4 regions of the Rhizobium sp. TRM96647 genome follow, and region 1 is predicted to be linked to each of the others. Evidence: predicted binding sites of a transcription regulator. Region 1 holds the regulator's gene; each other region holds the start of a gene.

Region 1 (5,684 bases):
AGCGTAATCACCGCCGGTATCGTCATGGGCATCATGCTGATCCCTTACGTCTCGTCCCTGTCCGACGACATCATCACGGCGGTGCCGCGCGCGCTGCGTGACGGCTCGCTCGGTCTCGGCGCCACCCGGTCGGAAACGATCAAGCGCGTCATCCTGCCGGCAGCCCTGCCGGGCATCGTCGGCGCACTGCTGATGACGGCCTCGCGCGCGATCGGCGAGACGATGATCGTCGTGCTCGCCGCCGGCGTCGCCGCCCGCATGCAGATCAACCCGTTTGAGCCGATGACGACCGTGACGGTGAAGATCGTCAACCAGCTCACCGGCGACCTCGAATTCACCTCCCCGCAGACGCTCGTGGCCTTTGCGCTCGGCATCACGCTGTTCTGCATCACGCTGGCGCTCAATATCTACGCGCTCTACATCGTCCGCAAGTATCGGGAGCAGTACGAATGACCGAGATCGTCTCACAGGCTTCCGGCCAGATCACCTCCACGGCGCCCGTGCGCCGCGACATCGGCATCCGCCGCCGCTACGCCGCCGAACGCCGCTTCCGCTTCTATGGGCTGGCAGCGATCGCCTTCGGCCTGGTCTTCCTGTTCCTGCTTCTGTGGTCGGTCGTCGGCAAGGGCTATACCGCCTTCTGGCAGACCGAGCTCACCCTGCCGATCACCTTCTCGCAGGAGGTCATCGATCCCGACAACAAGCGCGAAACCGACCCCAAGGTGCTGCAGGCAGCCAACTATCCGGTCCTGGTCCGCAACGCGCTCGCCGAAAAGCTCGGCGTCGCCGCGAACGACCGGGCGGCGCTGCGCCAGGTATCTGGCCTGTTCTCCGACAGCGCGCGCGTGAAACTGCGCGACATGGTGATGTCCGACCCGTCGATCATCGGCAAGACCCTGCCGGTGACGATACTCGCCAGCGCCAATATCGACAGCGCCTTCAAGGGCCAGTTCGACATGACCGTCGACGAGAGCAGCCGCCGCGTCTCCGACCGGCAGGTCGCCTGGATGGACCAGCTCGTCGAGGAAGGCGTGCTCGCCTCGGGCTTCAATACGGGCCTGTTCGTCAACGGCAATTCGAGCCGCCCGGAAGCCGCCGGCCTCGGCGTGGCGCTGGTCGGCTCGCTCTACCTGATGGGCATCGTGCTGGTGCTGTCGCTGCCGATCGGCGTTGCAGCCTCCATCTACCTGGAGGAATTCGCGCCGAAGAACCGGCTGACCGACCTGATCGAGGTGAACATCAACAATCTCGCGGCCGTCCCCTCGATCGTCTACGGTCTGCTCGGTCTCGCCGTCTTCATCAACTTTGCCGGCCTGCCGCGTTCCGCGCCGCTCGTCGGCGGGCTGGTGCTGACGCTGATGACGCTGCCGACGATCATCATCGCCACCCGCGCGGCCCTTCGCGCCGTGCCGCCCTCGATCCGCGCCGCCGCCCTCGGGCTCGGCGCCTCGAAGATGCAGACGACGTTCCACCATGTCCTGCCGCTCGCCATGCCCGGCATCCTGACCGGCACGATCATCGGCCTGGCGCATGCGCTCGGCGAGACCGCGCCGCTGCTTCTGATCGGCATGGTCGCCTTCGTCGCCAACATCCCCGCCACGCCGCTCGATCCGTCGACGGCGCTGCCGGTGCAGATCTACATGTGGGCGAACGAGGCCGAGCGCGCCTTCGTGGAGCGCACCTCCGGCGCGATCATCGTGCTGCTCGTTTTCCTGATCATCATGAACCTGGGCGCCATCCTGTTGCGGCGTCGTTTCGAACGCCGCTGGTAGTGGGGTAGAGAAGATGAACATCATGACCGAAGCTGCGACCGAAGAACTTTTGGAAAAGAAGATGAACACTGTTCCTCTGAAGATGGTCGGCAAAGACGTCTCCGTCTTTTACGGCGACAAGCGCGCCCTGTACGACGTGAACCTCAATGTCCGCGAGAACACGGTGACCGCGCTGATCGGCCCCTCGGGTTGCGGCAAGTCGACGTTCCTGCGCACGCTGAACCGTATGAACGACACGATCGACGGCTGCCGCGTCACCGGCATGATCACGCTGGACGGCGAAGACGTCTACGATCCGTCGATCGACGTGGTCGAACTGCGCGCCCGCGTCGGCATGGTGTTCCAGAAGCCGAACCCGTTCCCGAAGTCGATCTACGAGAACGTGGCCTATGGCCCGCGGATCCACGGACTGGCGAAGTCCAAGGCCGAACTCGACCAGGTGGTAGAGCAGAGCCTGCAGAAGGCGGGCCTCTGGAACGAGGTCAAGGATCGCCTGCAGGAGGGCGGCACGGGCCTTTCGGGCGGCCAGCAGCAGCGTCTGTGCATCGCCCGCGCCGTCGCCGTCAGCCCGGAAGTGATCCTGATGGACGAGCCCTGCTCGGCGCTCGATCCGATCGCCACCGCCAAGGTGGAGGAACTGATCCACGAACTGCGGACGAACTTCACGATCGTCATCGTCACCCACTCGATGCAGCAGGCCGCGCGCGTCTCGCAGCGCACCGCCATGTTCCACCTCGGCAACCTCGTCGAGGAGAACGACACCGACAAGATGTTCACCAATCCGGACGACCAGCGTACGCAGGACTACATCATGGGTCGCTTCGGCTGACGCCTGCCGTCGCCGGCAAAAGACCATGGCGCCTGCGCCAGTTGAGGAACAAGAAACATGACACCGACCCATATCGTTTCGATCTACGATGAAGAGCTGAAATATCTCACCCGCCGCATCTCCGAGATGGGGGGCACGGCCGAGCAGATGGTGGGCGACAGCGTGCGCGCGCTGGTCAACACCAACGTGGCGCTGGCGCAGAAGGTGATCTCCGAGGACGTCATCCTCGACACCGCCGAACGGCAGATCAACGAGAAGGCGATCGTCACGATCGCCAAGCGCCAGCCGATGGCGGCCGACCTGCGCGAGATCATGGGGGCGATCCGCATCGCCGCCGAACTCGAGCGCGTCGGCGACCTCGGCAAGAACACAGCCAAGCGCGTCGTCTCGGTGCAGGGTTCCGGCATTCCGCGCAACCTCGCCCGCGGCCTCGAACACCTGGCCGAACTGGCGCTGATGCAGCTCAAGGAAGTCCTCGACGTCTATGCCTCGCGCAACATCGAGAAGGCCAAGGAGATCCGTGAGCGCGACGACGAGATCGATGCGATCTACACCTCGCTGTTCCGCGAACTTCTGACCTACATGATGGAAGATCCGCGCAACATCACGCCCTGCACGCATCTGCTCTTCTGCGCCAAGAACATCGAGCGCATCGGCGACCATGCGACCAACATCGCCGAGACGATCTTCTACATGGCGACCGGCTCGCAGCCGGAAGGCGAACGTCCGAAGGACGACCACACCACGTCTGTGGGTGCCATCGAGGAATGATGTCGTCGAACCGCCCGCCGATCGACGCGGCGGTCACATGGCGGTCCGGGGTGGTCGCAGGTGGGCCGCTCGGACCAGGAATGAGCATGGCCCAGGAGTGAGCAAGGCATGGTTCCAAAGATTACCGTGGTCGAAGACGAGGAGGCGCTGAGCGTCCTCCTGCGCTACAACCTCGAGGCCGAGGGCTTCGAGGTCGATACGATCCTGCGCGGCGACGAGGCGGAGATCCGCCTGCAGGAGCGCCAGCCCGATCTTCTGATCCTCGACTGGATGCTGCCCGGCGTCTCCGGCATTGAACTCTGCCGGCGTCTGCGCCAGCGCTCGGAGACCGAGCGGTTGCCGATCATCATGCTGACGGCGCGCGGCGAGGAGAGCGAGCGCGTTCGCGGGCTCGCCACCGGCGCGGACGATTACGTGGTCAAGCCCTTCTCGACGCCCGAACTGATGGCGCGGGTCAAGGCGATGCTGCGGCGCGCCCGGCCAGAGGTCGTCTCGACGCTCCTCAAGTGCGGCGATATCGAACTCGACCGCGAGACCCATCGCGTCCACCGCCGCTCGCGCGAGGTGCGGTTGGGGCCGACGGAATTCCGTCTGCTGGAGTTCCTGATGTCGTCCCCCGCCCGCGTCTTCTCCCGCTCGCAGCTTCTGGATGGTGTCTGGGGTCACGACATCTATGTCGACGAACGAACCGTCGACGTCCATGTCGGCCGCCTGCGCAAGGCGCTGAACTTCTCCAACATGAACGACGTCATCCGCACGGTGCGTGGCGCAGGCTATTCGCTGGAAGCCTGAAATCGGGCGGACGGTCATTGCGACAACGAAAAACGGGCCCGTCGAAGGCCCGTTTTTCGTTGTTCCGTATCCTGTGGCACACGGAGCCCTCGCTCAGCGTGCCCGGCGGCGCTCTGCCGAGGGCTGGTAGGCGAGCCGCTGGTGGTAGGTGCAGTAGGGGGAATTGTCCGGGGATTCGTTGCCGCAGAAGTGGAAGTCGTCCTTCAGCGGGTCGCCGTTCGGCCACTTGCAGGTACGCTCGGTCAGTTGCGTCAGCTCGAGGCGGCGCGACATCGGCACGACGACGTTGGCGACGACCCGGGTGATCGGCTCTTCGTCATACTCGAAGGCGACCTCTTCCTTGGTGACGACGGCGCCGGTCGGACGGGCGATCGTGCGGGTGGCGACGCGCGGAGCGAAGTTCGCAGGACGCGGTGCCGAAGCCGGGCGCTTGGCGCGGGCCGCCGTCGGCGCGCCGCCGGACTTGGCCCGGCCGGGCAGGGCGAGACGGTGGACCTTGCCGATAACCGCATTGCGGCTGACGCCGCCGAGCTGTGCCGCGATCTGGCTGGCGCTCAGTCCTTCGGACCAGAGCTTCTTCAGCTTCTCGACCCTCTCGTCCGTCCAGTTCATCTCCGTCATCTCCTCGTTTCAGCGTTCGTTGCCGAGAATCCCTCGGCGCTGCCCGGATTTCTCCGCAGCGCGAAATGCTCTGATACTGTTGGTGACTAGTTCCGCCGCATGCAGTCTAGCAATTGAGTTTTAACCTACCGACAGGGGGACTCTGTGACAAGAGTCGCCGGAATCCGCCCGAATCGATTTTCCGGTTTTCCCCAACTTGCTCGCCGGGTGTGACTCACTTGCGACACTTCTCCGCGCGATCCGAAACCTCACGCAAGGGCATATCGAGGCGGATTTCGTCGCCTCGCCGTTTGTTGACAATAAGCCCTGAAATGCTGATAGTGCGCCCGCCGCCGTGAGGCGGCATTTTCGATTTTTCCGCACTGGAAAGATCCGGAATCCGTTTCCGCATCCGCTGCGAGGGAGATACGCGCCATGGCTGATGCCACGCCGCTCTACGAGACCTATCTGCGTGCGCCGCTGCGCTTCGAGCGCGGCGAGGGCGTCTGGCTGATCGCGGAAGACGGCTCGCGCTATCTCGATTTCGCAGCCGGCGTCGCGGTCAATTCGCTGGGCCATGCCCATCCGCACCTGGTCGAGAGCCTCAAGGCGCAGGCCGACAAGGTCTGGCACCTGTCCAATCTCTACGAGGTCCCCGGGCAGGAGACGCTCGGCAAGCGCCTGACCGCGGCCACCTTCGCCGACAAGGTGTTCTTCACCAATTCCGGTGCCGAGGCGCTGGAATGCGCGATCAAGACGGCCCGGCGCTACCAGTATGCCAAGGGCTATCCCGGCAAGTTCCACATCATCACCTTCGAGGGCGCCTTCCACGGCCGCACGCTGGCCACGATCGCGGCCGGCGGCCAGGAGAAGTACCTGGAAGGCTTCGGTCCGAAGGCGCCGGGCTTCTACCAGGTACC
Region 2 (5,684 bases), on a different contig from region 1:
CGACTGGCTCTATCTCGACGGTGGCGGGCCGGTGCCGCAGGTCGAGGTTGTGGCACCGTTCGCAATGCCGGCTGCCGGGCGGGCGTCCGAGGTCGCCTATCGCTTCGACGAAGCCGCGCTGCCGGACGATTTCCAGTGGCTGCGTACACCGAAGCCGGAGCGGCTGTTCTCGCTTGTCGAGCGTCCCGGCTTCCTCCGGCTGTTCGGCCGCGAGAGCATCGGCAGCTGGTTCGAGCAGTCGCTCGTGGCCCGGCGGCAGGAACACCACGATTTTTCCGCCGAGACGGTGCTGGCGTTCCGGCCGGCCAGCTACCAGCAGGTCGCTGGCCTCGTACACTACTACAACCGCCACAAGTTTCATGCGCTCGGGCTGACGCTGCATGAGACCCTCGGGCGCGTCCTGACCATCCTGTCCTGCCCGGGCGACCATGTGAACGGGCGGCTGGTGTTTCCTCTCGCCGGCGGCGTGCCGGTCGGCGAGGGTGCCGTCGCGCTCTCGATGGACGTGCGGGGAAACGATCTGCAGTTCTTCTGGCGGCAGGCCGACGATGGCGGCTGGAACGAGATCGGTCCGGTGCTGGATGCGGGCGTGGTATCGGACGAGGGCGGGCGCGGCGAGCACGGGTCCTTCACCGGTGCCTTTGCCGGCATGTTCGCCTTCGACACGTCCGGTCGCGCGCAAGTCGCCGATTTCGAGCGCTTCACGTATCGGGGCGGGGCGGCCAACGGGTAGGTATCATGTTTGTTCTCTACTCTATTTTCTGCTCGTAAACGGCTGATTACATTACATAAGTTTAATCTTATTTTCAGTTTCCGTTCATCGGCCGAGCCGTATCAAGGGGGTGTCCAGACGAAAGGAGACACCCATGAAAAAGCTCTTTGCAGCCCTGATCGCGACCTCGGTTCTCGCCACGTCTTTCTCGGTGGCGGAGGCCCGTGACAACCGGTATCCGGCCCAGCATCACCATGTCGACAAGCGCGTGGTGCATAAGAAGGTGGTGGTCGAGAAGCGGACGGTCGTCCGCAAGCGTCATTGGGCGAAGGGCAACAAGCTGTCGCGCGCCGAACGGCGGCAGATCATCAACGCCCGCGACTACCGTCGCCACCACCTGCATGCGCCGCGCCGCGGCGAGCAGTGGGTACGGGTCGACAACCAGTTCCTGCTGATCAGCGCCGCGACCGGCCTGATCGTCGGACTGGTCGCGGCGAACTGAACGGTCTGAATATTCGAGAGGGAAGGGCGGCTCAGGCCGCCCTTTTCCGTTTGTCAGCCCACCCGTTCCTTCGGCACTTCCTCTTCCTTCCGTCACCCCGGATTTGATCCGGGGGCCGGCAGTGCCGCGTCTGCGGCGCAAAAGATCTCTTCCTCACGCAAGGACTTGCGCGCACTGGAGTCCGGATCTCGTCTGGCATGACGCACACTATGCGGTCGGTGCGAAGGATAGGACGACTGGAACAAGGTTCTGCCAGCGGCCTGGGGAGACGGCACGTGCTGTCCCGTTCTCGCTGTCACGTCCTCTCAGCACTGCCGGCCTGTTCCGGCAAAAAGGGAGGGCGGTTCAGCGGCCGTGCCGATGCCGGTCAGCTTGCGGCGCCGACCACGCCGGCGTGGGCGGGGAAGAAGCGGTCCAGGCCGCGGCGCTTGCCGAACATGATGTCGTGCTGCAGGAAGCGGTAGTCGCGGACCAGCGGGTCGATGGTCTTTTTGCGCGACCAGTCGGTCGTGGCGTTGCCGTCGCTGCGGATCAGCTGGTAGCGGTCGATTATGTCGTAGCGCTCCTGCACCCGGCCGAGGAAGCCGGTGTAGTAGGGATGCTCGTAACCGGCTTCCTTGAGGATGTGATAGGGCAGCAGCGCAGGGCTGATCGTGCCGATCTCCTCCCTGACGCCGGTCTTGTTCGACCAGACGACGAGCGGCGTCTCGTGCTCGCGCTTCATCTGCTCGACCGGGCCGCGGCGCTCGGCCGTGATGTTGTTCATGTAACCGGTGGAGGTGTAGACCGTGTTGAGCGGCGGGAGGTGGTCGCCGAAGACCACGATGATCGTCTCGCGGTCGCGGTTCTTCGCCCAGTCCATCAGCATCTTCAGGCTGTCGTCGGCTTCCTTGACGCCCTGCGCATAGGTCGAAAGGATCTGGTTGTCGGCATAGGGAAGGCTGCCTTCGACCTTGATCGTGTTCTTCGCGTAGCGGTTGGCCTCGTAGGGGCCATGGCCTTGCAGGGTGACGGTGAAGAAGAAGAACGGGTCCTGCTGGGCATCGGCCTGGCGGATGATCTCCCGGGTCAGGTCCTCGTCGGAGGCGAAGATCCCGCGCTTGGTCATGGGCGGCATCGTCTCTTCGGTCTTGAAGGTCTCGAAGCCGAAGGACTTGTAGACGGAGGTGCGGTTCCAGAACCAGCCGGCGAAGGGGTGGATCGCGCGGGCCGTGTAGCCCTCGCCGCGGAAGAAGGTCGCAAGCGAGGGGATCGGGTCGCGCACATACTGCTGGTAAGGAATGCTGCCGGTCGGCAGGAAGGCGTTCGAGAAACCGGTCAGCGCCTCGAACTCGACATTCGCCGTCAGGCCGCCGAATTCCGGCGAGAAGATCGCCCCGGATTCGCTCTTGCGGATGAGCGGCATCGGATCGGGGCTGAGCTTGACGTTGGACAGCCGGGTCGGATCCCAGAGCGATTCGCTCATCACCACGATGACGTCCGGCTTGCCGCGGTGGCTGGTACCGGCCGGCAGCGGTTCCTGGTTGATGTGGTCGATCGCATCGGCGGAATAGCCGGCGGGCGCCTTCACGTTCGCCATCGGCACGTTGATGGCGAAGGCGAGCATGAAGCCGTTGTGGCGGTAGTTCTCGGTCTGGTCCCACATGATCGGGAAGACCTGCAGGCGGTCGCGCACCGGGGAATACTGGTTGTAGTCGAGGATGGAGCCGAAACCGGCCAGCAGCGGAACGGCGAGCGCCAGCCTGAGGGCGCGCTGCGTCAGGGTCAGCTGTCGGAAACGCTTCCAGGCGAAGACCCACAGGGAGATCAGGGCGCCGGCCGCCGCGATCGCCCCGATGACGATCCCGACGGCGGTCCAGGGCCGGTCGCGGACCAGCGCCGGCATCAGTTCCATGATCTGGCGGCCGAACAGGAGGTCCGTCGGATAGAGCGGGTCGGTCAGGAAGATCTGCTTCTGCTCGGAGGTCAGCGCCAGCAGGATGGCGAGCGGCCCGAGGATCAGGATCGCCTTGTGCTGGCGGCCGATCAGGCCGTCGAGCGCCAGGAGCGCCAGGAAGAACAGGCCGCAGGTGGTCCAGCCCGGCTGCGCCAGGGTGGTGAGGAAGGTGAACGTGGCGCCGGTGGACTGGCGCGTGATCAGTTCGACGGCGGCAACGGTGACGAAGGCGAAGACGAAGGTCAGCGCGACCGAGCGGACGGCGGTCGCTGCAATCGCAAGGCGGCGCGCGTCCGCGACCTCGGAAACGACCGTCTCTTGCACTGCTGTCACCGAAACGGCCGGGGCTGAGGTTCTCACGCGCTACTCCGAAATGTCATAAAACTTTCGCTCAATTGTCATATCGTTGTGATCTTGAACAGGGGATGAATGCCCGTTGTGTGGGGATAGCCGCCCCGGGCGGGCACGCCGCGAGGCCCCTCTGGACGCGGTCGCCGTCCGCGCGCGGCAAATCGAAAATCCCTTCATTTTCAAACCGCCCGTCATCATCTAAAGAACAGCCTTGCCCGAATGAACTTCGGACGATGCGGATCGAGGATCGACATGAACGGACAAAGCGACAGGACCACGCTTCGAATTGCGGTCGGCCAGCTCAACCCGACGGTGGGCGATGTTGCCGGCAACCTCGCCAAGGCGCGCGCGGCCCGGGCGGATGCCGCTGCGCAGGGGGCGGACCTCCTGCTTCTGACGGAGCTCTTCATTTCCGGCTATCCGCCGGAGGACCTGGTGCTGAAACCGGCCTTCCTGAAGGCGTGCCAGAAGGCGGTCGAGACGCTTGCCGAGGATACCGCCGATGGCGGGCCGGGCGTCGTCGTCGGCTTTCCCCGGCAGGGCGAGGCGGGGCGGCACAATTCCGTGGCCGTCCTCGACGGCGGGCGGATCCTCGTCTATCGCGACAAGCTGGATCTTCCGAACTATGGCGAGTTCGACGAGAAGCGCGTCTTCGTCGAGGGCGCCATGCCGGGCCCGGTCAATTTCCGCGGCGTCAGGCTCGGCATTCCCATCTGCGAGGAGATCTGGAACGACCTCGGCGTCTGCGAGACGCTGGCCGAGAGCGGAGCGGAGATCCTGCTGGTGCCGAACGGTTCGCCCTACTATCGCGGCAAGGTCGACGTGCGCCACCAGGTGGCGCTGAAGCAGGTGATCGAGACCGGCCTGCCGCTCGTCTTCGCCAACCAACTCGGCGGCCAGGACGAACTGGTCTTCGACGGCGCGAGTTTCGGGCTCAATGCCGACAAGACGCTGGCCTTCCAGATGAGCCAGTTCGAGGAGACGATCGCGCTCGTCACCTGGAAGAAGAACGCGGACGGCGACTGGTTCTGCGACGGCGGCCCGATGTCGAAGATCCCGGAGCGCGAGGAGGCGGACTACCGCGCCTGCGTTCTGGGCTTTCGCGACTACGTCAACAAGAACGGGTTCAAGAACGTGGTTCTCGGCCTTTCCGGCGGTATCGATTCGGCGATCTGCGCGGCGATCGCCGTCGATGCGCTCGGCGAGGAGCGCGTGCGCTGCGTGATGCTGCCCTACCGCTATACCTCCGAGGAATCGCTGAAGGATGCCGCCGCCTGCGCCAAGGCGCTCGGCTGCCGCTACGACATCGTGCCGATCGAGGCGCCGGTGACCGGTTTCCTCGACGCGCTCTCGGACATGTTCGAAGGCACCGAAGCCGGCATCACCGAAGAGAACCTCCAGAGCCGCACGCGCGGCACGATCCTGATGGCGATCTCCAACAAGTTCGGCTCGATGGTGGTCACCACGGGCAACAAGTCGGAAATGTCGGTCGGCTACGCTACCCTCTACGGCGATATGAACGGCGGCTTCAATCCGATCAAGGACCTCTACAAGATGCAGGTCTATGCGCTGTCGCGCTGGCGGAACACGACAGTGCCGCCGGGCGCGCTCGGGCCTTCGGGCGAGGTGATTCCGCGCAACATCATCGACAAGGCGCCTTCGGCCGAGTTGCGGCCGAACCAGACCGACCAGGATTCGCTGCCGCCCTATCCGGTGCTGGACGATATCCTGGAATGCCTGGTCGAGAACGAAATGGGGACGGAGGAGATCGTCGCGCGCGGCCATGACGAGGCGACCGTGCACCGCATCGAGCACCTGCTCTACATCGCCGAATACAAGCGCCGGCAATCGGCGCCGGGCGTGAAGATCACCAAGAAGAACTTCGGCCGCGACCGGCGCTACCCGATCACCAACCGTTTCCGCGACCGATAGGGGCAAGCATGCGCAGTTCGGTCGAGATCTACGACGTTGCAAGCGGGCAGGCCCGCGTGGTCTGGCAGACCGGGCAGCTCGTGGAGGCGCCGAACTTTGCGCGCGACGGACGCTCTCTGGTCATCAACGGCGACGGACTGGTCTATCGCCTGCCGCTCGACGGCGGTGCGCCTTCGCGCATCGACACGGGCTTTGCCGTCCGGTGCAACAACGACCACGGGCTCTCGCCGGACGGGCAGTGGCTCGCCGTC
Region 3 (5,684 bases), on a different contig from region 1:
TAGGCGACGCCGTCGACATAGACGTCGACGCGTTCGGCGCGAACGTCGAGGCGGTTTTCCTCCCCGTCATAGATGACGCTGTAGCCGCCGTCCGCCAGCGGGCGAAGCCAGGCGATGTCGGCGCCTTCCGGATACTGGCGCCGGCTCGACCATTGCGGCTCAACGACGCCTTCGACGAAGCGCAGGCGCGGCTGCGCGCGCCAGGAATACCAGTCCTGAACATAAACCGACGCGCGATCCCAGCGGCCGTTGACGAACGCCGGGCCGACATTGAAGGCGACGAAGCAGACGGCAAGATAGACGAGCGTGACCCCGGCGCAGATCGCAAGTCCCCAGCGCTGCCAGAAGCTGCGGTGGAAGACCTCGGGATAGGCGGAAAGCAGGCGCTCGCGTTCGGCGGTGTTGAGCGTGGTCGGCGACATCAGGCGGCTCCCCGTCCGAACTCGAAGGACTGTCGGCCGATCAGGCGGCGGCGCAGCCAGGCGGAAAACTGGTCGACGGCGATGATGGTGACGAACAGCAGGATGACGATGGCATAGGTCTTGGCGGCGTGGTCGCGGCCGATCGCCAGCCGGAAGACCTCGCCGATGCCGCCGCCGCCGACGGCGCCGATGATGGTGGACGCCCTGATGTTGATCTCCGCACGCAGCAGCGCGTAGGACACGAAATTCGGCAGGACCTGCGGCACGATGGCGAAACGGACACGCTCAACCCAGCTGGCGCCCGCCGCACGCAGCCCTTCATCCGGCCGCATGTCGGCATTCTCCACGACCTCGAAGAACAGCTTGCCGAGCGCGCCGATGGTGTGGACCGTGATCGCGACGATGGCCGCGATCGGGCCGATCGACAGGATTGCGGTCAAAAGCCCGGCGATGACGATCTCGGGAAAGGCGCGCATCACCTCCATGATGCGACGCACGACCCAGCGGGTCGCACCGGCACCGACAAGATTGGTGGAGGCGAAGAAGCAGAGCACGAAGGCGATGGCCGAGCCCAGGATGGTCGCGATCAGCGCGATATTCACGGTGATGATGAGCTGGTAGATGAAGTGCGGAATGTAGAGATTTTCCGTCACATAGACGCGCTCGGACGTGTAGTCGTATTTCAGCGAGCCGTCGTCATAGGGCGACGGCAGGTCGAACATGGCGCGCACGATCTCCATGGGGCTGTCCGGAACGAAATTCCGGATGAAATCGAACACGTAGGGCAGCCGTTCGAAGAACTTGCCCGAATTGGCGGCATTGGCAAAGTCGAGCGAGGCCCAGAGCGCCACCAGGAAGACCGCGATGGCAATCAGCGAATAGATACGCCGCGTCCGCAGTTGCTGCTGGTAGTGTTGCATGACCGAGGCGGCTGCAGGACCGAGGCCGCCGATCGCATTTCCGGCCGTCGCATTGGCCATGCCATTCTCTCCTTACAAAAAAACGGGCGGCACCCGGAGGGTGCCGCGCGCTGTCTTTCGTGGCCGATCAGCCGCCGATGACGGACTTACGGGCGTCGATGATCGTCTGGTAGAACGACTGGTCGACCTTGATGTAGTCCTTGTTGGAGCCCTGCGTGTAGGCGTGGAAGCAGGCGAGATCCTTCTGCGGCAGTTCGAAGAAGTACTGCTCGACCTTGGCGCGCATGTCTTCCGGCAGCTTGTTGGAGACCATCAGCGGGCCGTTCGGGATCAGCGGCGACTTCCAGACCTCGACGAGGTCGTCCATGTCGAGGTTGCCCTTGTTGACCATCTGGTAGAGGTTGCCGCCGGTGTAGCCCTCATCCCAGTTGCCGACGCCCGAACCGAAGGTGGTGCCGACGTCGAACTTGCCGTCGAGAACGGCGAGGACGAGGTTCTCGTGGCCGCCGCCGAAGCCGCTTTCAGAGAAGTATTCCTTCACCGATGCGCCGATTTCCTTCGGGAGAGCGACGTTCGGAACGAGATAACCCGAGGTCGAATCCGGATCGGCGAAGCCGATCTTCTTGCCCTTGGCGTCGGCGAGCGTCTTGATGCCGGAATCCTTGCGGGCGACCATGATCGAGTAATAGCCGCTGGAGCCGTCCGACTGGGTGTAGGTCAGGATCGGGTCGACCGCGTTCTGGTCCTGCAGGTAGATCGCGGCATAGGAGGAAGCGCCCATCGAGGCGATGTCGATCGTGCCGCCGAGCAGGCCCTGGATGACGCCGTTGTAGTCCGGCGATGGGAAGATCTGGACTTCGCCGACGCCGGTCGCGGCCTTCAGGCCGTCGGCGACGCACTGAGTGTTGCGGATCTGGTCGGCTTCGTTCTCCGAACCGTCGAGGCCGATGCGCAGAACCTTGACGTCCTGGGCCAGGGCGGACCCGGTCACGACGGCTATCGCGACAGCGGCGAGCAGAGCTTTCTTCAACATGTCGTTCTCCTTGTTGCCGGCCCCCAGCCGGCGATCGCTTCAAAGCGTGTATGGTCTGCCCTTGACGCGGGCCCTCGATCCTGGCGAGCGTCAGATGCCTGCCAGTGCCAGCGGCTTGACGCCGGCGGATTCCTTGATGTTGTCCTGCACGGGCGCACCGGCGCCGCGAATGCTGGTGGACGTCACGCTCTCGTCGATCTCGGCGCCGTCCGCGCCGGTGCCGTAGATCGCACGGACCGCATCGGCATCGAGATCGCGCGGCGCGCCGTCGAAGACGACCTTGCCGGCCGACATGCCGATGATGCGCTCGCAATAGTTGCGGGCGGTGTCGAGCGTGTGCAGGTTGGTGATGACGGTGATGCCCTCGCGCTCGTTGATGTCGCGCAGGGCGTCCATCACCACTTTGGCGTTCAGCGGATCGAGCGAGGCGATCGGCTCGTCGGCCAGGATCATCTTCGGCTGCTGCATGAGCGCCCGCGCAATGGCCACGCGCTGCTGCTGGCCGCCCGACAGCGTGCCCGCCTTTTGCAGCGCCGTCTGCTCGATGCCGAGGCGCTCCAGCGCCGCGATCGCCATGATGCGCTCTTCGCGGGTGAACATGTTGAGCATGCTCAGCGCGGTGGGGCGATGGTTGAGGCGGCCGAGCAGGACGTTGGTCAGCACATCCAGGCGCGGCACGAGATTGAACTGCTGGAAGATCATGGCGCAGTCGCGCTGCCAGTTGCGAAGCGCGGCCCCCCGGAGCGCGGAAACCTCGACGTCGCCGAAGTGGATGGAGCCCTCGGTCGGATCGACGAGCCGGTTGATCATGCGCAGCATGGTCGACTTGCCGGCGCCCGAGCGGCCGATGACGCCGACCATCTGGCCCTGGGGAATGTCGACGCTGACGGCGCTGACCGCGGCTTTGCCGCCGAACCGGCGCGTGACGTTCTTCAGGCGGAACATGGCTTACCCTTCAAGGCTTGTTCATTGACACTGCAGCGGCTTTAAAGGCGGTCAATGAAGGCCGAATGTCAGTTTCGTGTCCGTTTGATAACAATCCACACAGCCCGGATTTCCAGGGCTTTTGCGGAATTCAGGCACCGTATTTGACAAGGAAGGCTTCGGCGTCGAGCGCGCGGAAGTCATCGAGGGCACCGCGCAGGCGGGCGTGGTCCCAGTCCCACCAGGCAAGCCTCTCGAAACGCTCGGCAATATCGCCGCCGAAGCGTTCGCGGATCAGCTTCGCCGGCACGCCGCCGACGATCGTGTAGGGGGCGACGTCCTTCGTCACCACCGCGCCGGAGCCGATGATGGCGCCGTTGCCGACCGTGACGCCCGGCAGGATCGTCGAGCCATGGCCGATCCAGACGTCGTGTCCGATCGTGACGCGGTGAGCCCGCCGCCAGGCGAAGAAGTCCTCCTCCCTGTCGGCGTCCGGCCAGTAGTCGGCGGCGCGATAGGTGAAGTGGTGCAGGGTCGCTCGCCACATCGGGTGGTTGGTGGCGTTGATGCGGACCGACGAGGCGATATTGGCGAACTTGCCGATCGTGGCGCACCAGACCGAGCCGTCCTCCATGATGTAGGAATAGTCGCCGAGTTCGGTCTCGCTGATGCGGCAGCGCTCGGAGATCTCGACGAAGCGGCCGAGCGTGCAATCGGTGACGGAGGCCGTTTCGTGCACGAGCGGGGTGTGTTCGGACAGCCTGGTCATGCCGCGGCCTTCCGGGGCGAAAAGGCGGAGACGTCGACGATGCTGTCGGCGACCTTGGCGCGAACGTCGTCGTCGTGGAAGATGCCGAGCAGCGCCACCCCTGCCCGCTTCTTCTCCTCGATCATGCCGACGACGACCTCGCGGTTCCTCGCGTCGAGCGAAGCGGTCGGCTCGTCGAGCAGCAGGATGCGGTGGTCGGTGATGAAGCCGCGGGCGATGTTGACGCGCTGCTGCTCACCGCCGGAGAAGGTGGCCGGCGGCAGTTGCCAGAGCTCGCGCGGCAGGTTCAGGCGGGCCAGCATCTCTTCCGCCCGCTCGCGCGCCACCGCGGGAATCGCCCCGCGGGCAAGCAGAGGCTCGGCCACCACATCGAGCGCCGCGACCCGCGGCACGACCCGCAGGAACTGGCTGACATAGCCGAGCGTGACCCGGCGGACGGCCAGCACGGTGCGCGGGTCGGCGCCGGCGAGATCGACGAACTGGCCTTCGTGCTCGACCAGGATCTGGCCGGCATCGACGCCGTAGTTGCCGTAGACCATCTTCAGGAGAGAGCTCTTGCCGATGCCGGAGGGGCCGCCGAGGACCACGCATTCGCCGGCCTTGACGGAGAAGCCGACGTTTTCGACGACCGGCAGGCGGATGCCGTCCCTGAGGTGCATGGTGAAGCTCTTTGCGACTTCGGATACGACGAGTGGGGTCGCCATGTTCGGTGTCCTTTGTGCTGGAAACGCGGGCCGGGGGCGGTTCGGGCTGTGGCTCAAACCTGCAGGATGGAGGAGACGAGAAGCTGGGTGTAGGCCTCGCGCGGATCGTCGAGGACGCGGTCGGTCAGGCCCTGCTCGATCACGTGACCGTCCTTCATCACCATCATCCGGTGCGACAGCAGGCGGGCGACGGCGAGATCGTGGGTGACGACGATCGCCGAAAGCCCGAGGTCGTGGACGAGGCCGCGGACGAGATCGAGCAGGCGCGCCTGCACCGAGACGTCGAGGCCGCCGGTCGGCTCGTCCATGAAGACGAGGCGCGGCGCGGTCACGAGGTTGCGGGCGATCTGCAGGCGCTGGCGCATGCCGCCGGAGAAGGCGCGCGGCTGGTCGTCGATGCGGTCGAGGCCGATCTCGACGCGGCGCAGCCAGTCGCCTGCAGTGTCGCGGATGTTGCCGTAGTGGCGCTCGCCGACCGCCATCAGCCGCTCGCCGACATTGGCGCCGGCAGACACCGTCATGCGCAGGCCGTCGGCGGGGTTCTGGTGGACGAAGCCCCAGTCGGTGCGCATCAGGAAGCGGCGCTCGGCCTCGCCCATGCGGGCGAGATCGCGCATCTGGCCGTCGCGCATCCGGTATTCGATCGTGCCGGAGGTCGGCATCAGGCGGGTGGCGAGACAATTCAGCAGCGTCGTCTTGCCGGAGCCGGATTCGCCGACGATCGCCAGCACCTCGCCCGGCCAGAGATCGAAGGAGACGTTGCGGCAGCCGATGCGGGCGCCGTAGAATTTCGAGATGTCGCGGACCTTGAGGAGGGGCGCGTCGGTCATTGCTGGAACTCCGTCGTTTGCGTCTTGCTCCCCCTTCTCCCCAACGGGGAGAAGTGCCGAGCGCAGCGAGGCGATGAGGGGG
Region 4 (5,684 bases), on a different contig from region 1:
CGCCCAGCTCGGCGCGCCGATGCCGGGCGTCGTCTCGACGGTGGCCGTCGCGGCCGGCCAGTCCATCAAGGCCGGCGACGTGCTGCTTTCGATCGAGGCCATGAAGATGGAGACGGCCCTGCATGCCGAGAAGGACGGCACCATCGCCGAGGTCCTCGTGCGCGCCGGCGACCAGATCGATGCCAAGGACCTGCTGATCGTGTTCGGCTGATCGCGGAGCGTCGCCGGGCGTCCGAAGGGCGTCCGGCAACTCCCGGGTGGGGAGATCGCTTGCAGGCCCGGTCGTGTGCGGCCATGCGGTGACGTCCGGTCCTCGGGGTTGTCCAAGCGTTGAATGCCTTGCGCGCCGGGCGACCGTCGCAGTGGTCCGGCCGTTTTCATCAAGCCAGTGGTTGCCATCGATGACGTTCACCATTCGCAGCGCCGCAGAAGGCGACCTTGCCGAGGTCGCCGGGATCTATCGCGAATCCGTCCTTAACGGCGTCGCCTCCTACGAGATCGAGCCGCCCACGCTGGACGAGATGCGCGCCCGCTTTTCCGCCATCACGTCGGCGCGCTATCCCTATATCGTCGCCGCGGGTGTGGACGGGGCAATTCTCGGCTATGCCTATGCCTCCGCCTTCCGCACGCGGCCGGCCTACCGGTGGCTGGTGGAGGACTCGATCTACCTGTCGCCGGACGCGCGCGGGCGCGGCGTCGGCAAGGCGCTGCTGGTGGAACTCGTGGAACGTTGCACGACGCTCGGTTTCAGGCAGATGATCGCCGTGATCGGCGGCGCACACCCCGCCTCGGTCGCGGTGCACCGCGCGGTCGGTTTCGAGCATGGCGGGCTGATGAAGGCGACCGGATTCAAGCACGGCCGGTGGCTCGATACGGTGATCATGCAGCGCGCGCTCGGCGAGGGCGCCTCGAGTGATCCGTCGCCCGACACTTTCCCGGGAAACAGGGACGCCTGACGCGCCCGTCTACTTCTCGACCAGCTTCAGGGCCTTGTCGAAAACTTTCAGCACCTGCTGCAGTTCGCGCCCCCGCTTGAGGATCATGCCGTGGGTGTTGACGACGCTGTAGGCGCCCTGCTTCGATGCCAGTTTCGGGTTCTTCTCGACCCGGAACAGCGGCATCTCGCCGGAGCGCTTGAAGATCGAGAACACCGCCTTCTCGTGGGTATGGTCGATCGCATAGTCGCGCCATTCTCCCTCTCCGACCATGCGACCGTAGATCCGGAGGATGGAGTCGAGTTCCTTGCGATGGAAGGTGACCGGAAGCGGGTCTTTGCGGTTGCGGTATTCCCCCAGGTCGACGACGACGCTCGACCCTTGGGACACGGCTTCTCCCGGCGACAAATCCGGTTGATCAGTCATCAGTTCTCCGCACTTCGACAATGACGGTTGGATGACAGTGTGCCTCACCTGAAGGGAATTGCAAGCGCCGGAGGCCGGCGCGCGGTGCCGATATTGCCCGGCGAGCCTGCATCGGCACGAAAAACAGGCAGAAATTTCGCCGGCACCGACAGGTCTCATTTGCGCGGTTGCGGGTCGAATTCGAGGCAACAGGAGGCCCGGAAACGCGGTCTTGCGGCCGGATTTCCACAGAAACGCTCATCGATTTGCACGCGCATATGTTGCCCAAACGCCTGAGAATGCGGGCGAACTGTCCTGATCCGGGACGTCCGTTAACCAGTACGGCACGGCAAAATGCGCGCTTGCCCCATTTCAGACAAATCCGCGCCCAAATTTTCTAGGAAAGTCACGACGCTGCCCTGCAGCCGAACCGCTTTGCATGTGCGGGAAATCGGTCGGCCACAGGGGCACGCGTCGAAGCTCATCCTGTATTCCGTTGCCGGAAGCTTCGTCAAGGTCCGGCCCGGCGTGTCTTCGAACCCTCAAGCCCCAGCCCCTCGAAGATCCCGGTCCGGACCCCCCCTTTTCTTCTCACATCATCGAACTGCCGGAAGGCAGGTTCTACTGTCGGCGTGCCGTCTGCGGCAGCGTCGGCCTGATGACCGTCGCGCCGATAATGGCGCCGGGCGTGTCGCCCGTCTTCATGCGCTGCACGAGGATGGCGCAACCGCCCGTGCCTTTCTGGCTCAGGATGCTGGCCGGCAGGACGAGGGTGGTCTCCTGTCCCTCCCACATGCCGATCGTCTCCATGTCGCGCACCGCATGCCAGTAGGTGACCCTCCGGCCGCGGTTCTCGCCTTCCATGATGTCCACGTCCTGCTGATCGTCGAAATAGGCGGCGAAGACGTTCGCCTTGCCGTGGCCGTTGCCGATGCGAATGCGGATCTCGTCCTGGACGATCTCCGCGGAGACCTCGACGGAGAGACCGCGGCCCTGTGCGTTGAGCGTTTCGATCTGGCTGCGGATCTGCCCCAGTTCCCCGCCGTTGACATGCGCCCGGCCGTTGATGACGGCCTGCGGGGTGTAGACGCTGCCGCGCCCGAACATGCGGGCATAGTCATACTGGCGTTCGGTGTTCTCCTTGGTCGACAGCGTATCGGTCCAGCCGAGATAGTTCCAGTAATCGACATGATAGGCGAGTGCCACCACCCTGCCTTCGCGGATCAGGGTCTCCAGCGCCTTGTCGGCCTTCGGGCAGGACGAGCATCCCTGGCTGGTGAACAGTTCGACAACGCCGATCGGCTGCTGCGTGGCCGCCTCCTGCGCACGCGCGCCGCCGCCTGCCGGAAGGACCGCCAGCAGGCTCGCAATGCAACCAATGATAAGCGGTCTGGACATACGGAATTCCGGAGAAATGCAGGCGAGGTGCCATCGTCGGTGATCGTCATACCCGCTTGCACAGTCAACAGGAAGTCACGATGGAGTGAGACTTCCCTTGCGGGAACTATGCCCCAAAAACAAATGCCGGGGCAATCGCCCCGGCATCGTATCGACTGGAATTCCGGTCGGGATCAGGCGGCGAGGTCGCGCAGAACCGTCTGCAGGATGCCGCCGTTGTTCATGTAGGTGACCTCGTCGAGCGTATCGATGCGGCAGAGGAGCGGAACCTCCTTCACTGAGCCGTCGCCATAGGTGATCTTGGCGATCTTGCGCTCGCGCGGCTTGATTTCGCCCTCGAGGCCGTCGATTTCGACGATTTCGTCGCCCTTCAGGTCCAGGCTCGCCCAGGTCGTGCCTTCCTCGAAGACGAAGGGAACGACGCCCATGCCGACGAGGTTGGAGCGGTGGATGCGCTCGAAGGACTGGGCGATCACCGCCTTGACGCCGAGAAGGTTCGTGCCCTTGGCCGCCCAGTCGCGCGAGGAGCCGTTGCCGTATTCGACGCCGGCGAAGATGACGAGCGGAACGCCCTCTTCCTTGTACTTCATGGCGGCGTCGTAGATCGACATCTCTTCCTTGGACGGATAGTGGATGGTGTAGCCACCTTCCTTGCCGTTCGGGCCGAGCATGTGGTTGCGGATGCGGATGTTGGCAAAGGTGCCGCGCATCATCACCTCATGGTTGCCGCGGCGCGTGCCGTACTGGTTGAAGTCGGCGACGCCGACGCCATTCTCGATCAGGTAGGCACCGGCCGGCGAAGCGGCCTTGATCGAGCCTGCCGGCGAGATGTGGTCGGTGGTGATCTTGTCGCCGAACAGGCCGAGCACGCGGGCGCCCTTGATGTTCTTGATGCCCGCGCCCTTCTTGCCCATGCCGACGAAATAGGGCGGGTTCTGCACGTAGGTCGACTTGTCGTCCCAGGCATAGGTCTGCCCTGCCGGAACCTGCACCGCCTGCCAGTTTTCATCGCCCTTGAAGACGTCGGCATACTTGGTGGCGTAGAGTTCGCGGGTGACGTACTTCATGATGAAGTCCTGGATCTCCTTCGACGAGGGCCAGATGTCCTTCAGGTAGACCGGCTTGCCGTCCTTGTCCTCGCCGATCGGCTCCTTGGTCAGGTCCTTCTGGACCGTGCCGGCCAGCGCATAGGCGACGACCAGCGGCGGCGAGGCCAGGTAGTTGGCCTGGACGTCCGGCGAGATGCGGCCTTCGAAGTTGCGGTTGCCCGAGAGCACGCCGGCGGCGATCAGGCCCTTGTCGTTGATCGTCTTGGAGATCGGCGCCGGCAGCGGGCCGGAGTTGCCGATGCAGGTAGTGCAGCCGAAGCCGACGAGGTTGAAGCCGAGCGCGTCGAGGTCCTTCTGCAGGCCGGACTTGGCGAGATACTCGCCGACCACCTGCGATCCCGGTGCGAGCGAGGTCTTCACCCAGGGCTTGGTCTTCAGGCCCTTCGCGACGGCGTTGCGGGCCAGCAGGCCGGCAGCGATCAGCACGCTCGGGTTGGAGGTGTTGGTGCAGGAGGTGATGGCGGCGATCGCCACGTCGCCATGGCCGATGTCGTAGTCCGTGCCTTCGACGGCATAGCGGTTCGAAAGCTGACCCGGCTTCTTGTAGTCGTCTTCGAGCGCAGTGGCGAAGTTCGGCGCGATCGTCTCGAGTGGCAGGCGGCCTTCGGGGCGCTTCGGGCCGGCCATCGAGGGCACGACGTCGCCGAGATCCAGTTCCAGCGTGTCGGTGAAGACGAGGTCGGAGCCGTCGCCGTCACGCCACATGCCTTGTGCTTTCGAATAGGCTTCGACGAGGGCGATCCGCTGCTCTTCGCGGCCGGACATGGTGAGGTAGTTGATCGTTTCGGCGTCGACCGGGAAGAAGCCACAGGTGGCGCCGTATTCCGGGCCCATGTTGCCGATGGTGGCGCGGTCGGCGAGCGTCATGTTGTCGAGGCCGGGGCCGAAGAATTCGACGAACTTGGAGACGACGCCCTTCTTGCGCAGCATCTGCACGACGGTGAGCACGAGGTCGGTCGCCGTCACGCCTTCCTTCAGCTTGCCGGTCAGCTTGAAGCCGATGACTTCCGGCAGAAGCATGGAAACCGGCTGGCCGAGCATCGCGGCTTCCGCCTCGATGCCGCCGACGCCCCAGCCGAGAACGCCGAGGCCGTTGATCATCGTCGTATGGCTGTCGGTGCCGACGCAGGTGTCCGGGTAGGCGATCGTCTCGCCGTCCTCTTCCTTCGTCCAGACGGTCTGGCCGAGGTATTCGAGGTTGACCTGGTGGCAGATGCCGGTGCCGGGGGGGACGACGCGGAAGTTCTTGAACGCCTGCTGGCCCCACTTCAGGAAGCGGTAGCGCTCGCCGTTGCGCTCGTATTCGAGCTCGACGTTGCGGGCAAAGGCGGTTGCCGTGCCGAATTCATCGACGATGACGGAGTGGTCGATGACGAGGTCGACGGGCACGAGCGGGTTGATCTTTTCCGGATCGCCGCCGAGCGCCTTGATGCCGTCGCGCATGGCTGCGAGGTCGACGACGGCGGGAACGCCGGTGAAGTCCTGCATCAGCACGCGGGCGGGGCGATAGGCGATCTCGCTTTCGACGAGGCCCTTGTTCGAAAGCCAGGCGGCGACGCTCTCGATGTCCTTCTTCGTGACCGAACGGCCGTCTTCGTTGCGCAGCAGGTTCTCGAGCAGAACCTTCATCGAATAGGGAAGCTTCGAGACGCCGGCAAGGCCGTTCGCTTCTGCCTTCGGCAGGCTGTAGTAAATATAGTCGACGCCGTCGACCGTGAGGGTCGAACGACAGTTGAAGCTGTCTAGGGACTTGGACATTTATACCCCGTCTCGTCTGATCGCCAAAAGCTGACGTACGAACGCCCGTGCGCTTGAGAAGCGCGAAATGGGATGCGGG

The links. Region 1 encodes PhoB, which activates phosphate uptake and scavenging genes when phosphate is short. Its sites were predicted from a motif close to TGTCATNNANCTGTCAT; they were not measured.
Region 2: OCK02_RS14215 (LTA synthase family protein) is a predicted target of PhoB. The motif match lies at 3,525-3,541, and genes of this name have one in related genera.
Region 3: phnC (phosphonate ABC transporter ATP-binding protein) is a predicted target of PhoB. The motif match lies at 3,375-3,391, and genes of this name have one in related genera.
Region 4: OCK02_RS01455 (DUF2794 domain-containing protein) is a predicted target of PhoB. The motif match lies at 1,382-1,398, and genes of this name have one in related genera.

The regions. Positions count from the first base shown of each region.
Region 1 is NZ_JAOXHF010000004.1:399,246-404,929, forward strand. It holds gene pstC (phosphate ABC transporter permease subunit PstC) at 1-453, shown strand, start outside; gene pstA (phosphate ABC transporter permease PstA) at 450-1,772, shown strand; gene pstB (phosphate ABC transporter ATP-binding protein PstB) at 1,786-2,601, shown strand; gene phoU (phosphate signaling complex protein PhoU) at 2,659-3,372, shown strand; gene phoB (phosphate regulon transcriptional regulator PhoB) at 3,481-4,164, shown strand; gene OCK02_RS10505 (GcrA family cell cycle regulator) at 4,258-4,776, opposite strand; gene OCK02_RS10510 (aspartate aminotransferase family protein) at 5,200-5,684, shown strand, end outside.
Region 2 is NZ_JAOXHF010000007.1:9,885-15,568, forward strand. It holds gene OCK02_RS14205 (glycoside hydrolase family 43 protein) at 1-733, shown strand, start outside; gene OCK02_RS14210 (RcnB family protein) at 867-1,214, shown strand; gene OCK02_RS14215 (LTA synthase family protein) at 1,582-3,474, opposite strand; gene OCK02_RS14220 (NAD+ synthase) at 3,754-5,433, shown strand; gene OCK02_RS14225 (TolB family protein) at 5,442-5,684, shown strand, end outside.
Region 3 is NZ_JAOXHF010000006.1:4,344-10,027, forward strand. It holds gene phnE (phosphonate ABC transporter, permease protein PhnE) at 1-422, opposite strand, end outside; gene phnE (phosphonate ABC transporter, permease protein PhnE) at 422-1,342, opposite strand; gene phnD (phosphonate ABC transporter substrate-binding protein) at 1,470-2,375, opposite strand; gene phnC (phosphonate ABC transporter ATP-binding protein) at 2,466-3,320, opposite strand; gene OCK02_RS12630 (DapH/DapD/GlmU-related protein) at 3,451-4,068, opposite strand; gene phnL (phosphonate C-P lyase system protein PhnL) at 4,065-4,772, opposite strand; gene phnK (phosphonate C-P lyase system protein PhnK) at 4,826-5,602, opposite strand.
Region 4 is NZ_JAOXHF010000001.1:298,683-304,366, reverse strand. It holds gene pyc (pyruvate carboxylase) at 1-211, shown strand, start outside; gene OCK02_RS01460 (GNAT family N-acetyltransferase) at 402-956, shown strand; gene OCK02_RS01455 (DUF2794 domain-containing protein) at 966-1,361, opposite strand; gene OCK02_RS01450 (DUF1223 domain-containing protein) at 1,962-2,756, opposite strand; gene acnA (aconitate hydratase AcnA) at 2,912-5,605, opposite strand.